4 regions of the Paenibacillus sp. V4I5 genome follow, and region 3 is predicted to be linked to each of the others. Evidence: predicted binding sites of a transcription regulator. Region 3 holds the regulator's gene; each other region holds the start of a gene.
What was found. Region 3 encodes LexA, which represses DNA repair genes until DNA is damaged. Its sites were predicted from a motif close to CGAACATATGTTCG; they were not measured.
Positions count from the first base shown of each region.

Region 1: a site for LexA is predicted at 1,787-1,800, ahead of QFZ78_RS18265 (YhjD family protein). Genes of this name have one in related genera too.
Region 2: a site for LexA is predicted at 1,364-1,377, ahead of QFZ78_RS01985 (YhjD family protein). Genes of this name have one in related genera too.
Region 4: a site for LexA is predicted at 1,390-1,403, ahead of QFZ78_RS13755 (DNA polymerase IV). Genes of this name have one in related genera too.

Region 1 covers NZ_JAUSZB010000002.1:3,593,573-3,596,759, forward strand. Annotated here, with positions in the region: gene QFZ78_RS18265 (YhjD family protein) at 1,814-2,182, shown strand; gene QFZ78_RS18270 (hypothetical protein) at 2,254-2,568, opposite strand; gene QFZ78_RS18275 (S-layer homology domain-containing protein) at 2,575-3,187, opposite strand, start outside.
Region 2 covers NZ_JAUSZB010000002.1:41,737-44,923, forward strand. Annotated here, with positions in the region: gene QFZ78_RS01970 (alpha-L-fucosidase) at 1-470, shown strand, start outside; gene QFZ78_RS01975 (DUF1294 domain-containing protein) at 567-833, shown strand; gene QFZ78_RS01980 (stage VI sporulation protein F) at 962-1,249, shown strand; gene QFZ78_RS01985 (YhjD family protein) at 1,395-1,772, shown strand; gene QFZ78_RS01990 (DNA polymerase IV) at 1,769-3,046, shown strand; gene QFZ78_RS01995 (YhjD family protein) at 3,043-3,187, shown strand, end outside.
Region 3 covers NZ_JAUSZB010000002.1:1,312,445-1,315,631, forward strand. Annotated here, with positions in the region: gene QFZ78_RS08150 (HAD family hydrolase) at 1-102, opposite strand, end outside; gene QFZ78_RS08155 (DUF896 domain-containing protein) at 146-328, opposite strand; gene QFZ78_RS08160 (LysM peptidoglycan-binding domain-containing protein) at 470-877, opposite strand; gene lexA (transcriptional repressor LexA) at 1,026-1,643, shown strand; gene QFZ78_RS08170 (aminopeptidase) at 2,216-3,187, opposite strand, start outside.
Region 4 covers NZ_JAUSZB010000002.1:2,612,817-2,616,003, forward strand. Annotated here, with positions in the region: gene mobB (molybdopterin-guanine dinucleotide biosynthesis protein B) at 1-10, opposite strand, end outside; gene QFZ78_RS13755 (DNA polymerase IV) at 15-1,316, opposite strand; gene cimA (citramalate synthase) at 1,531-3,150, shown strand.

The DNA of each region.
Region 1 (3,187 bases), 2.3 Mb from region 3:
CTATACAAAGAAAGGTCGTGGCTCTGTGTACTCACACGAAGATTTAATTTCAATTCGACTCGGGATCATGCTCTTTGTGGTTCCAATACTGGGCGTCGTATCACTTTATTTGATTAGATAAATTTTTAAAACAGCAACTCCCTTGGGATGCGTTCTTAGCTCATCACTTAATAGACTGGGCCATTAACAGACTAGAGCGCATAGCGCTCACACGAAAGGTTGTGCAGCCTTGAAATGGATTATCTGTTGGTTCAAAAGACCGAAGCCAGTGAATGTAACGGGGTACATCCGGCTTCACGGCACATGGTATGTGATTCATGAGTAGAAGTCATGGCAGCATGAATATGACTGCATTCAGTTAACGTAAGCCCTTCGGGGCTTTTTTATTTCGCGATTAAAACAAAAAAACCCTTAACTAGTAAGGGTTTCCTGCTTGAAAAACTGGGATGCGGTCGGAGGGATTTGAACCCTCACGCCTTGTGAGCGCCACCCCCTCAAAGTGATGGGATGTGTTTGTTAGGTTCTGTTATAGTGGGTTAAAACCTTGATTTAAAAAGGCTTTAACCGTTCGCATATTGTTCTATTTGGCTGGAGTTAGTCACTTGTTGACGGAGTTTGTCAACAATCCGTCAACACCACGACACAGACTATCAGCTTGGAGGGGTGATAATAAAGAGCGCCTGAATCAGGCGCTCTTACTAACTTAACAAAACTCCTTCACTTCCTAAATGAAATTCTAAAATTTCGTTTTCTGTTTTTACCATGACCTTGTTCAAATCCAATTCCCCCTTAAATGCCCGTTGACTGAGCGAACCGTATAGGTTTTCTAGTTCAGTGAGACTTTGGGTATATTTTGCTTTGATAGATTCAACTTTTCTTACTATCGCTGCGAATTTGTTTTGGAGTGGGAGTGGTGGACAAAAACATTTAATATTTATAAGATCCTTTATGTTTACTCGTGGTGCCGCTCCACCGCCTGCTAAATTATTTATGCATCGTTGTAGCGAACTTGTATTCAAAGTTCCCAAAGAAATTCACTTGTTGCAATGTTACAGTCAACTGTAAAAAGCATAATTCTTTGACCAAGACAAATATTTACGTCATGTGGCACTCTCGCACAATTACCCAACCTGCCTCCTTCTCTTGTAAAAACAATATCATTATAAGACGAAATATGTCTCACATTACGTTGGTTGAATGTTTCAATATCAACCTGTAAAGTTGAATTAAGATCTAAATATCCATTTTGAATGTCCGCTGATCGAATGCAATACATACCTGTAAAAACATTTGGCTTAAAGGCGAAACTGGTGCTGTTGGAGCGCAAGGCCCTCAAGGGCCTAAGGGCGACACTGGTGCTGCTGGAACTCAAGGCCCCGGGATTCCATTTACAGGAACTGAATATACAGTTCTAAAACTTAATGTCGGCCATTATGAAATAACATTTCCGAAGGGTACATTTAAAAATCCTCCGGTAATAACAGTAACTCCCCAAGGTTTTGTTCCCACTATCGCAGTGGTGACAATGGCCACTTTTGGTGATTCTGCCATATTTAGAATAAACATCAGACAGTTTGGTGCTGATTTAGTCATTGATGTAGACAGTGATTTTTCGTTTATAGTCGCTGAAACAAGTGGATTAGCCAATCCTATATAGTAAAATTCTCGCTCGGCTATGACCGAGGTAAAGCCTGAATCCTATTCCTATACTCGTAGAATTAGCGCCCGAGTTCAAAAATCTTAGGCGCCATACCGCTTGCGCCAGCCTTCTTTCCTCTGTATAATACGAACATACATTCGAAAAAATCGGAGGTTGATCCGGAAATCTATATTGTTACCGTCAGTATTAACGTTTGCTGAACGAGGATTGCAGGAGCTCTATGGGAATAAACCGTTGGTTAACAGGCCACTCAGTGAGCTATACGTTGGCTGCGTGAAGGTGATTATTCAGCGGATTAAAGCGGACATCCAATCTATTAACACTGCGCTTTCTTCTGAGTACATTCGTGTGGATCGCGAAAGTGTTAACGAAACAAGCGTGGCTTACCATGTTATCTTCAGCGGCCAAATTGGTAACGTTGAACTCACGAAGGATGACGCCAGGAAGGAAATTGGTGAGTGGTTATCAGGTTATATACGGAACGTGGGAGTGGAGTTAATGAAAAGGCTCTGTAATCCTTGATTATTGATTTCTGACCAAAAGAAAAACCGCCTAAACATTAGGCGATTAATTCTGAATCGTACCGAGGGAGTTTAATGAACAGTTCCTAAAAATGATACAAACAGTTCTTTCTTCTGATGAAATTCAGGGGAATCAAAAGGTAACAAACCACATGCATACTCTATAACCACTTTCCGACCGAACAGAACTTTTTCTGAGGTTTTAACACCACAATCTTCGCAGTTGAAACCACATCCATCCGATACGTTTTTCCATTGTCCCTCAAACGTGTTTATAGCTCTGTGTTCCGCAAAGCTTACAGTGACCCATGGTGCAAATATAATTCCTGAAACGATAAAAATAAGGACTATATCAGCTAGCTTATCCTCTGCAGCTATTTGTTCCACCCATTGTTACTGCAGATTTAATGACTTCGCAATCACAGTGACTGCTTCCGCTCTTGATGCTATACCCCTCGGTTTAAACACGTTTCCAGGCAATCCATTGACAATCCCGTTTTTAACGGCGTTGGCTACCGCATCTTTAGCCCATTCGGATATTTCCAGACTATCCGTAAAAGGGATTTCACGTGGAGCTGAACTTAACTTGGCCGCTCTCACGGTCATAACGGTCATCTGTTCTCTGGTAATCGAGGCATCCGGATCAAAGCTCCCATCGCTGTACCCGTCGACAATCCCGTAGTTGGATGCCGTCATAATGTAGCTTTCCGCCCAATATCCCGCAGTATCTTTAAATATTTTTCCTTTGTGTGGAGCGAGCTTAAATGCCTTTACCAGGACAGTTGTGAACTCGGCTCGAGTGATAGGGCGATCTGGCTTGAAGCTGCTGTCCGGATATCCATCAATCGCTCCTAGATCCACCAGCTTGCTTATACTGCCTTTAGCCCAGTGCTCTTGAATATCATTAAGGTGCACGGATGGACTAGCGGATGACGACGATGGTGATGGTGTAGCCGTTGGTGTTGGTGTTTGTGGTGGTGCTGAAGTCTGACCCGTGCCTCCTGTG
Region 2 (3,187 bases), 1.3 Mb from region 3:
ATTTCCAATATAAATCCTCAACTACCCTTATCCGGAAGCTGATAGAGTGCGTCAGCAAAAATGGGAATCTGCTGTTGAATGTGGGTCCGAATGCGCTCGGCGAGATTCCGAAGGAGTCGCTGGACATTTTGGCCGAGATCGGCGATTGGGTTCAGAAAAATGGGGACAGCATTTACGGCTGCGGGCAAGCCTACTTACCGAAACCGGAGTGGGGCAGGTATACGCAAAAGGGCAATCTGCTGTATGCCCACTTGTTTGAGGAAAGCGTAGGTCCTATTAACTTAAACGGGTTGGCCGGTAAGGTGAAGAAAGCAAGGCTGCTATCTGACGGTTCCGAGCTCTTCCTAAGCCGTCCTTGGAATGCCGCCCAGTATCCGGACGATGCGTTCATTAGTTTCGCTAGACCTGAGCACTCCAGCTATCCGCTGCCGGATCAAAGAGCTACGGTTGTGGAGTTGGAGCTACTCTAAAGAAGGAAATAAATTAACATTTGACCGTGCTCGCATTCGATTTTAAGATGATAGTAGATAGTTTACTATTTTTTTGGAAACGAAGGTGTATGGAACTTGACTTATTTCCTTTGTTATTTACTGCTGATGAATATCATTACGTTCATAGAAATGGGACATGACAAGGGACAAGCCAAAAAAGGCGGGCGTAGAGTGCCTGAAAAACGTCTTTTTATACTGGCTGCTCTCGGTGGCGGGATTGGCGGGTGGCTCGGTATGCGGGTTTGGCGCCATAAGACGAAACATACCTCATTCGTCATTGGCATGCCGCTGCTTGTTGCGCTAAATAGCCTATGTGTCATCATGGTCGCGATTTATATGTAGCAATAGCAAAAAATAGGAGACAGTTGCCGGCAGCGGCAGCTGTTTTCTTTTTTATACAGGAGTCCTAGTCAAGTTTGTATGCATTTACTCATAAGCTAGGAGCATGACAGGTTATCGGAGGTGCGAACATGAGCTATCACCATTATGGCATCGATCCTGCGCTCGTAGAGCGCGTAAAGTTCAAGATGAAAAATCCAGAGATCAAGGAACGCATTAAAATGCTGCTGCAGGGTGTGACGAAGGCTGATTTACAAAATCATACCAAGGTTACGCGCTTAATAGGACTTGCCGCCGGCATTCTCGGTGAGAAGCTAAGCGGAAGCCAAACGACCCAAATTTTGGAGTTTATCCTTGCACAAAAGATTGATCCATCTAACGCCTTTCACTTGATCAAACTCTGGTCCATGTTTCGATAGACTAAACAAAGTGCGCCACTTGCAGGGTTAAAGATGCCCGTTAAGTGGCTTTTTTTTGCTTCCAGAAAAATTCACTTGCATAACGAATACGTGTTCGGTATATAATAAGTAACACGAATATATGTTCGCATATGGTGGTGGAAATATGAAAGTTAGTTCAAGTTCAAGAATTGAGACAGAAGAGGATGTTCAAATTGTTAAGGAATACACGCTGCTGCCCATTTTACTCGATATGCTAGCAAGGGACATGGAGGAGCTCAAGGTTTATAAGGATAAAATCGTGTACAATCATATTCTTTTTTATCTCAGAGAAGTTGAGATGGCTATTTATCCGGAATTACAAAGTATTAAGAGCCAGATGAAGAAGCGAGATATTAGAGTTATCCATACCGAAATGAATGCCTTAGGCATTAACGTAGAGTACAAAGTCCGAGGCTACATTCATCATTTCACGATGCTTCGCAGCTTGGTCAAGGCTGAGCTTATGACTACGCTCATGAATATGCGGGGGGGATTGCGGTGAGCAAAGGAAGCAAAGGCCGGGAACGAACGATCTTCCTAGCAGATTGTCAGAGCTTCTATGCCAGTGTGGAGAAAGCGGGTCACCCGGGCTTAGAGGATAAACCGGTTGCTGTTGCAGGAGACCCTGCTCTACGTTCGGGTATCATTCTAGCCGCCTGCCCCGTTGCTAAGAAATACGGCGTATCCACAGCCGAACGGTTAGGCGAAGCGCTTAAGAAGTGTCCTGAGCTGATCGTGATGCGTCCGCACATGCAGCATTATATCGATGTTTCGCTGCAGATTACCAAGATTTACGAAGGGTTTACCGATCTTGTTGAAATTTTCAGTATAGATGAGCAGTTTCTTGATGTTACAGCGAGTTTGTCTATGTTCGGAGATCCGATCACGATTGCGAAAACCATTCAGCTAAAGGTGTTCAGTCAAACGGGGGTAAAGGTTCGTATAGGGATTAGTTCTAATAAAATACTAGCGAAGATTGCGACCGATATTTGGGCCAAAAAGAATGAAAGTGGCATCTTCACGCTGCACCCATCAGACGTCGAGAAATACTTGTGGGAGCAGCCTGTAAGTAAAATGTTTGGTGTCGGTTCGCGGATGACCGCACATTTTGCCAAGCTAGGTATGTATTTGGTTGGCGATGTGGCGAGAACGCCGCTGCCGCAGCTCAAGAATAAATTCCGCGCACGCTTCGGCAAGCAGTCGGACATTCACGCCGAAGTGATGTGGCGAACAGCGAATGGGCTCGATGATAGTCCGGTCACGCCGGGTACGTTTGATACGCCTCCGAAGTCCGTAGGCCATATGATGACTTTGCCGAGGGACTACGCGGACTCCTCTGAAGTAGATACCATCCTGCTCGAGCTTACAGAAGAGGTGTGCCGCGACTGTAGGCGCAAAGGCTATATGGCTTCAATTGTTACCGTAAGCTGTATGTGCAGTCCTTTCGACGCCCCGACAGGCTTTTCGCGCCAAATGAAGATGCCGGATCCTACGAATCATACAAGTACGGTGTTTCAAGCTGTAAAAAAGCTTTTCTATAAGTTCTGGGACACCATGCCGGTGCGTCGCGCCGGTGTCATGCTGAGCCAGTTAGTGGATGATGACACCTATCAGCTTACCCTCTTCGAGGATCAGATCAAGGCGCGAGCGCTTGAAAAAGTGACGGACAGCATCAAGGACCGATTTGGCAACGCGGCGATTGTTCGTGCTTCCTCGCTCACAACAGCCGGCCAAGCGCAGAACAGGGCGCTCAAAATCGGAGGGCACTATAAATGAGCAAAAAATTGGAGAAAAACGGCCTATGGGAATCCAGCAGGATGATGCTGCCTCAGCATCGAGAGGCTTTTCAAAACCAACGCAGTGATAGACCTGCTCCGGCAAACCGTCCCACAGCGGAAGACATTGGTGTTATGCGAG
Region 3 (3,187 bases):
CTTTGCAGCTTCAGCACATGTCGCTTCGAAAGCTTCCTGCACACTGCGATCATCCCAAAGAAGCGTATCATCTAAATCAAAAAGTACGGCTTTCAACGTCATCATTCATTTCCCCTTTTGAATGTTGTATCTATATGAGCAGCAATTACTCTTCGTCCGTAAACTTGATGGAATCAAGTTGAACTTTGAGATTGCCACGGAATGCTTCAATATACTTCTTTCTGAGTTCGTTACGTTCATCGATTTCCGCATCTGTTAAGCCAACTGTTTTCGCTTTACGAGCAAGCTCATTAATACGTTCGATATTCTGTTCCATGTTGTCACTCATAATGATCCTCCCAGTCAAAAATTCAATATGAGTACTACTTTGCCATCCCTATTAAGGAATGTCAAGAGACAACAAAAAGAGGCATAGGAACAAGTCCAAGCCTCATCATATTTAGAGTCTATTAAAAATAGTAAAGTGAAATTACGGAAGCAATAAAACCTGTCCTTCTTTCAGGGAGCTGGTGGTTAAATGATTGATTGTCTTTAATTCATGCATATAGGAACGCACGTTCTCATCACTTTTTTTATGTGCAGAAGCAATATCCCATAGTGTGTCTCCTCGTTGAATAACGACTTGATCTTGTACGACTGCTTTCGGAGAAATGTTAAAAGGCGTCACGGAAACTGGGGTTGTTGCGTTTGCAGCCCCTTCCCCTGCATAGGCTTGAACCATAGCACCAAATGAAAACACAGTACCAAGAATAACTGCTAATAGAATGAAGCGTACAATCGCTTTTGTATAACTAGAATTAAATGTCATCCCTTTGGATGTGCTAGCAGATCTATGAGGTGCGTGTGTTGTGTTAGTGTTTGAATAAGCCATATACATGAATGATCATCTCCCAAACATTTGTTCTGGTATTAGAATAACACGAACACATGTTTGAGTCAACCCTTTTTCTCGAACTTATGTTTGTACGAACTCGGGTTCTATGTTATACTTTGGGTAATGATTCCCAGTATTGGAGTGATAACTATTGAGTAAGATTTCGCAGCGTCAACAAGCTATATTGGAATTCATTAAGAATGAAGTGAAAGATAAGGGGTACCCGCCTTCCGTTAGAGAAATCGGCGAGGCAGTCGGACTAGCTTCTAGTTCAACTGTACATGGACATTTGGAGCGTCTTGAGAAGAAAGGTATGATTCGTCGAGATCCTACTAAGCCTCGTGCTATTGAAATTCTAGGTCTTGATGGTGCTGAAACGCATTTTGCGGTTTCTGTAGCTCGCGTACCTCTCGTTGGTAAAGTAACTGCCGGTGTGCCTATTACAGCAACAGAGAACATTGAAGACTACTTTCCACTTCCTGTCAGCATGGTAGGAGACAATAATGTGTTCATGCTTAGCGTCATGGGTGACAGTATGATCGAAGCCGGTATTCATAACGGCGATTATGTCATCGTAAAGCAGCAGCAAACCGCTAATAACGGAGACATTGTTGTTGCAATGACGGAAGATGATGAAGCAACGGTGAAACGCTTTTACAAGGAAAAGGATCATATTCGTCTTCAACCGGAGAACTCTGCTTTGCAGCCTATCCTCTTGAAACATGTTACGATACTAGGCCGTGTCATTGGTTTGTTCCGGGATATGTAATAGCCCTACAGCCCTTATTCTACATACAATACCAATGAGAAAGGACCGAGAGGACAATAGTCCCTCGGTCCTTTTCTATGTAAACAGCCTTTGTCGTATGAAGCAATGATCAGATGGATCAACTCAATAACGTAGAGGAGCAACAGATCCAAATATGGATTATCAAAAGTTTATCATATGAACCTTGTTCCCTACTTAACCAAGAAGGCCGAAGCGGATTCAGATAAGAGTCTTAATAGACTTCTATTACGTCTTTTAGATCGCATTTTACCTAAATAGAAGCTCCTATAGACTACACTTAGACATAATCCTCTAGTTGCTTCAATATAAAGAAATGGGGCTGTCCCAAAAGTAAATCTACTCTTGGACAGCCCCTTAAGCCCTATAGACCTTCTGGGACATTCGAATCGATATTCAGAACGGAAAGCATCCTTCCTATACACATCACACTTTTGGACGGATTAGAAGTCTCTAGAGACTTCTATCTTCCGTCTTCCTTCTTCTATCTGCTCACTATCCCCTTAAATAAAACCAGAAGTACTTCCAACTTAGAAATTAATCTAAAATTTCAACTAAAATGCAAGCGCCCAATTTCCATGACGGAAAATCGGTTCAACGGTACCATCACCACGGACACCATCGATCTCAAGATCAGCGGTCCCGATCATAAAATCCACATGAATCAAACTGGTGTTCCCACCTCGAGTTTTCAGCTCTTCACTTGATAAAGATACTCCATCCTGCAAGTTGATCGGGTAGCAGCTTCCTAAGGCCAGGTGGCAGGATGCATTCTCGTCAATGCCTGTGTTGTAGAAAATGCGATCTAGATTTGAGATCGGCGAATCAAAAGGTACGAGCGCAACTTCTCCCAAATACCGTGCGCCCTCATCCATATCGAGCAACTTAGCTAGATGCTCATAGCCGACTTCTGCCTGATAATCCACAACTTTCCCGTCCTCGAACTTGAACGAAAACCGATCCACGAGCGCCCCATTCACATTTAATGGTTTGGTGCTCGACACAGTCCCATGAACACCTGTTCGCATAGGCATTGTAAAAACTTCCTCAGTCGGCATATTCGCCACGAAACGTATTCCACTTGCGTTCTCCGTATCACCGCCAAGCCAAATGTGGCCCTCCGGCAGTTCGACTCGCAAATCTGTTCCTGCCGCTCGATATTGAAGCGCCTCGTATTGCTTCTCATTTAACACGGTGCGAACGCGCTTCAATTGCTCCATATGAACTCGCCAAGCCGCAACCGGATCATCTTCATAAACGCGATTTATCCGGAAAATTGCCTCCCACATTGCATCGATCCGCTGTTCTTCAGGCAAATCAGAGTAGACTTTGGATGCCCACGCCACCGTAGGCGCTTTGATTAAACACCAGCTGAACTTACTTGTTCTCACATAGTGCTGATACTTTGCTCTAGCTGTAGCCATAGATTTGGATGCTCTAGAAATCATACTTGCATCAATACCCGCGTACAAATCAGGATCCGGAACTTTGATATTCAGCAATGCTCCACCGTTTTCTACAAAACG
Region 4 (3,187 bases), 1.3 Mb from region 3:
AATGTGCCATTTCGTCACTTCTCCTCTTCTTTGTGAAGGGGATTGTTCCTCAAATGGTCCATTTGCAGGGATGTCCCTCTCGCTTTATGATTTCTAATCAACGTTGCAGGATTGTCGCCCATCATCCCCGCGGTTAGAATCGCATTTTCCCCAAATTTATCACGAAGTCCGTCCATAATGCGATTCAAATTTTCTCGTTTAGGCTGCTTTTCATAATCGAATAGATCCAACTGAACGAACGTTTCTTCCTTCATCGTTAGATTTTGCAGCGTAATCCCAAGCAGCCGAACAGGGTTGCCTTCCTCCCATTGATGATCATACAACTGACACGATGTTCGATAAATATCGTCCATATGCTCCGTTGGCGTAGGCAAGGTGACGGATCGTGTAATCGTCCTCATCTCCGGATCACGAATCGTAATTTGGATCGTGGATGCCATTAGCTCCTGCTTGCGAAGTCTTCTTGCTACTTGATCTGCCAGATTTAAGAAAACTCGGTGAATTTCTTTGGTATCAGTAAAATCCTGCGGCAGCGTCGTAGTATGCCCAATTGACTTGCTCTGTTCTTGTTCAGGGTTTACAAGAGAATGATCAATCCCATTAGCCGAACGCTTCAGATGTGCACCTAAGATCCCAAAGTGCTTACTAAGCAGCACCTCATCCCCTACTGCTAGCTGACCTAACGTATGAATGCCAAGTCTAGTCAGCTTATCCGCCGTCTTTTTGCCAATCCCATATAAATAGTTACACGGTTTGTCCCACAATACAGAGGGAACATCGCGCAGACGCAGCACAGATATCCCGTTCGGCTTCTTCATATCGGAGCCCATCTTGGCAAGCAGCTTATTGGGGGCAACACCTATCGAACAAGGCAGCTTCAGTTCCTTCATAATCTTTTGCTGAATGTTATTCGCGATCTCAAGTGGGGTTCCAAATTGTTTGGACCCTGTAATATCAACGAAACACTCATCGATTGACATGGATTCCACCATAGGTGAATAACTATAAGCAATCTGCATAAACCGTCTTGAGAAGCTGCGATACAGCTCGAAATCAGGTCTGATCAGTATCAAATCCGGACACAACTTCATCGCCTGCCTAACTTGCATGCCTGTCTTGATCCCTACAGCACGCGCAGCATAGGATGAAGTAACAATAATTCCTTTACGAAGCTCAACACTACCAGCAACAGCCAGAGCCTTTCCTTTATATAAGTCAGGCTCAACAGCCTCATGAACAGAGCAGTAGAAGGCATTCATATCTATATGCAAAATGACTCTACCTTGCTTGGGATAATGATGCTGAGTTGTCACCATTTATATTCCCTCCCATTGATAAACGACCTACTCTTAGAGCCATTTTCAGCATACAAAAAATTATTCTTTCAAGCAAACGTATTTTTGCGTTATGATGTCTTTACCCATACTCTTATGGTATAATCGTAAATTATACATTAGCGCTTTAAAGCAAGCACAAGCACCTACACATCAAGCACCGAAGTCACTTTGCTAGCTTTTGAAGGAGGAACCTATGCCAACATCAGTCAAAATCTTCGACACCACACTACGAGACGGAACGCAAGGAGAAGGCATCAGCTTATCCGTCGAGGATAAAATTAAAATTGCCCGCAAGCTCGATGAGCTTGGGGTTCATTATATTGAAGGCGGATGGCCAGGCAGCAACAGCAAAGATATTGAATTCTTTGAACGTGCTCGTGACATGAAGTTCACGAATGCGAAGATTACTGCATTCGGAAGCACACGTCGTAAGGATTCCATCGCTGCGGATGACATTAATCTAAACAGACTCGTGGAGTCAGGCGCTCAAGTAGCAACCATCTTTGGTAAGTCCTGGGACTTCCATGTCACAACAGCTATTCAAACTACACTTGAAGAAAACCTTGCCATGATTTATGACTCCGTTCTTTATTTAAAAAGCTGCGGACTTGAAGTCATCTATGATGCAGAACATTTCTTCGACGGTTACAAGAATAATCCCGAGTACGCCTTGCAAACAATCAAAAAAGCACAGGACGCTGGAGCTGATTGGATAGTCCTTTGTGACACCAACGGCGGCTCTTTACCTGGTGAAATTACCTCTATTGTCATTACCGTTAAACAGAATGTCACCACTCCCGTTGGCATTCATGCTCATAATGATTGTGAATTAGGTGTGGCAAATAGCCTTGCTGCTGTACAAGCAGGAGCAAGACAAGTTCAAGGAACCATCAATGGCTATGGAGAACGCTGCGGTAATGCTAATCTTAGCTCCATTATCCCTAACCTTCAGTTGAAGCTTGGCTATTCGGTTATTTCCGAGGAGCAACTGAAATCATTAACGCCTGTTTCGAGATACATTAGCGAAATCGCCAACATGCATATGCCTGTTAATCAGCCTTATGTTGGGAATGCAGCATTTGCGCACAAAGGCGGTATTCACGTTTCAGCCATTCTCAAAGATGCTAGTACGTATGAGCATACGAAGCCTGAACTCGTCGGCAATAAACAACGTGTACTTGTTTCAGAGCTTGCAGGGCAAAGCAATGTGCTTGTGAAAGCCCAAGAACTGAATCTAGACTTTAATAAAGAACATCAGAAAACCAAAGAAGTCATTGAGAAAATTAAAGATCTCGAGCATCAAGGCTATCAATTCGAAGGAGCCGATGCCACACTTGAGCTTTTGCTGCGTGAAGCATTCGAAGGCCTGGAAGAGATTTTCACATTAGAATCGTTCAAAATGCTTGTTGAGAAATCCGCTAATCAATCGGTCGTTTCCGAAGCCATCGTTAAAGTGAAGGTTCATGGGGAAACGATCTATACCGCGGCTGAAGGCAACGGTCCTGTAAATGCTCTTGACAATGCCTTACGTAAAGCGCTGATCCAATATTACCCCGATATTAAGAACGTCCATCTCTCCGACTATAAGGTACGTGTCCTTGATGTCAAAGGTGCTACTGCCGGTAAGGTTCGGGTTCTAATGGAATCAACTGACTTCAACACAACGTGGAACACGCTTGGTGTTTCCAGTAACATCATTGAAGCCAGCTGGTATGCACTTGTAGATAGTTTACGCTATGCACTAATCGGAAGAAAACGCGTAGAGCCGGTAAATAAAGACCAACAAGAGCGCCTAGGTTTAGTAAATCATTAATGATTTATCTCTAAAAGAACATACAAGAAAAGCTGCA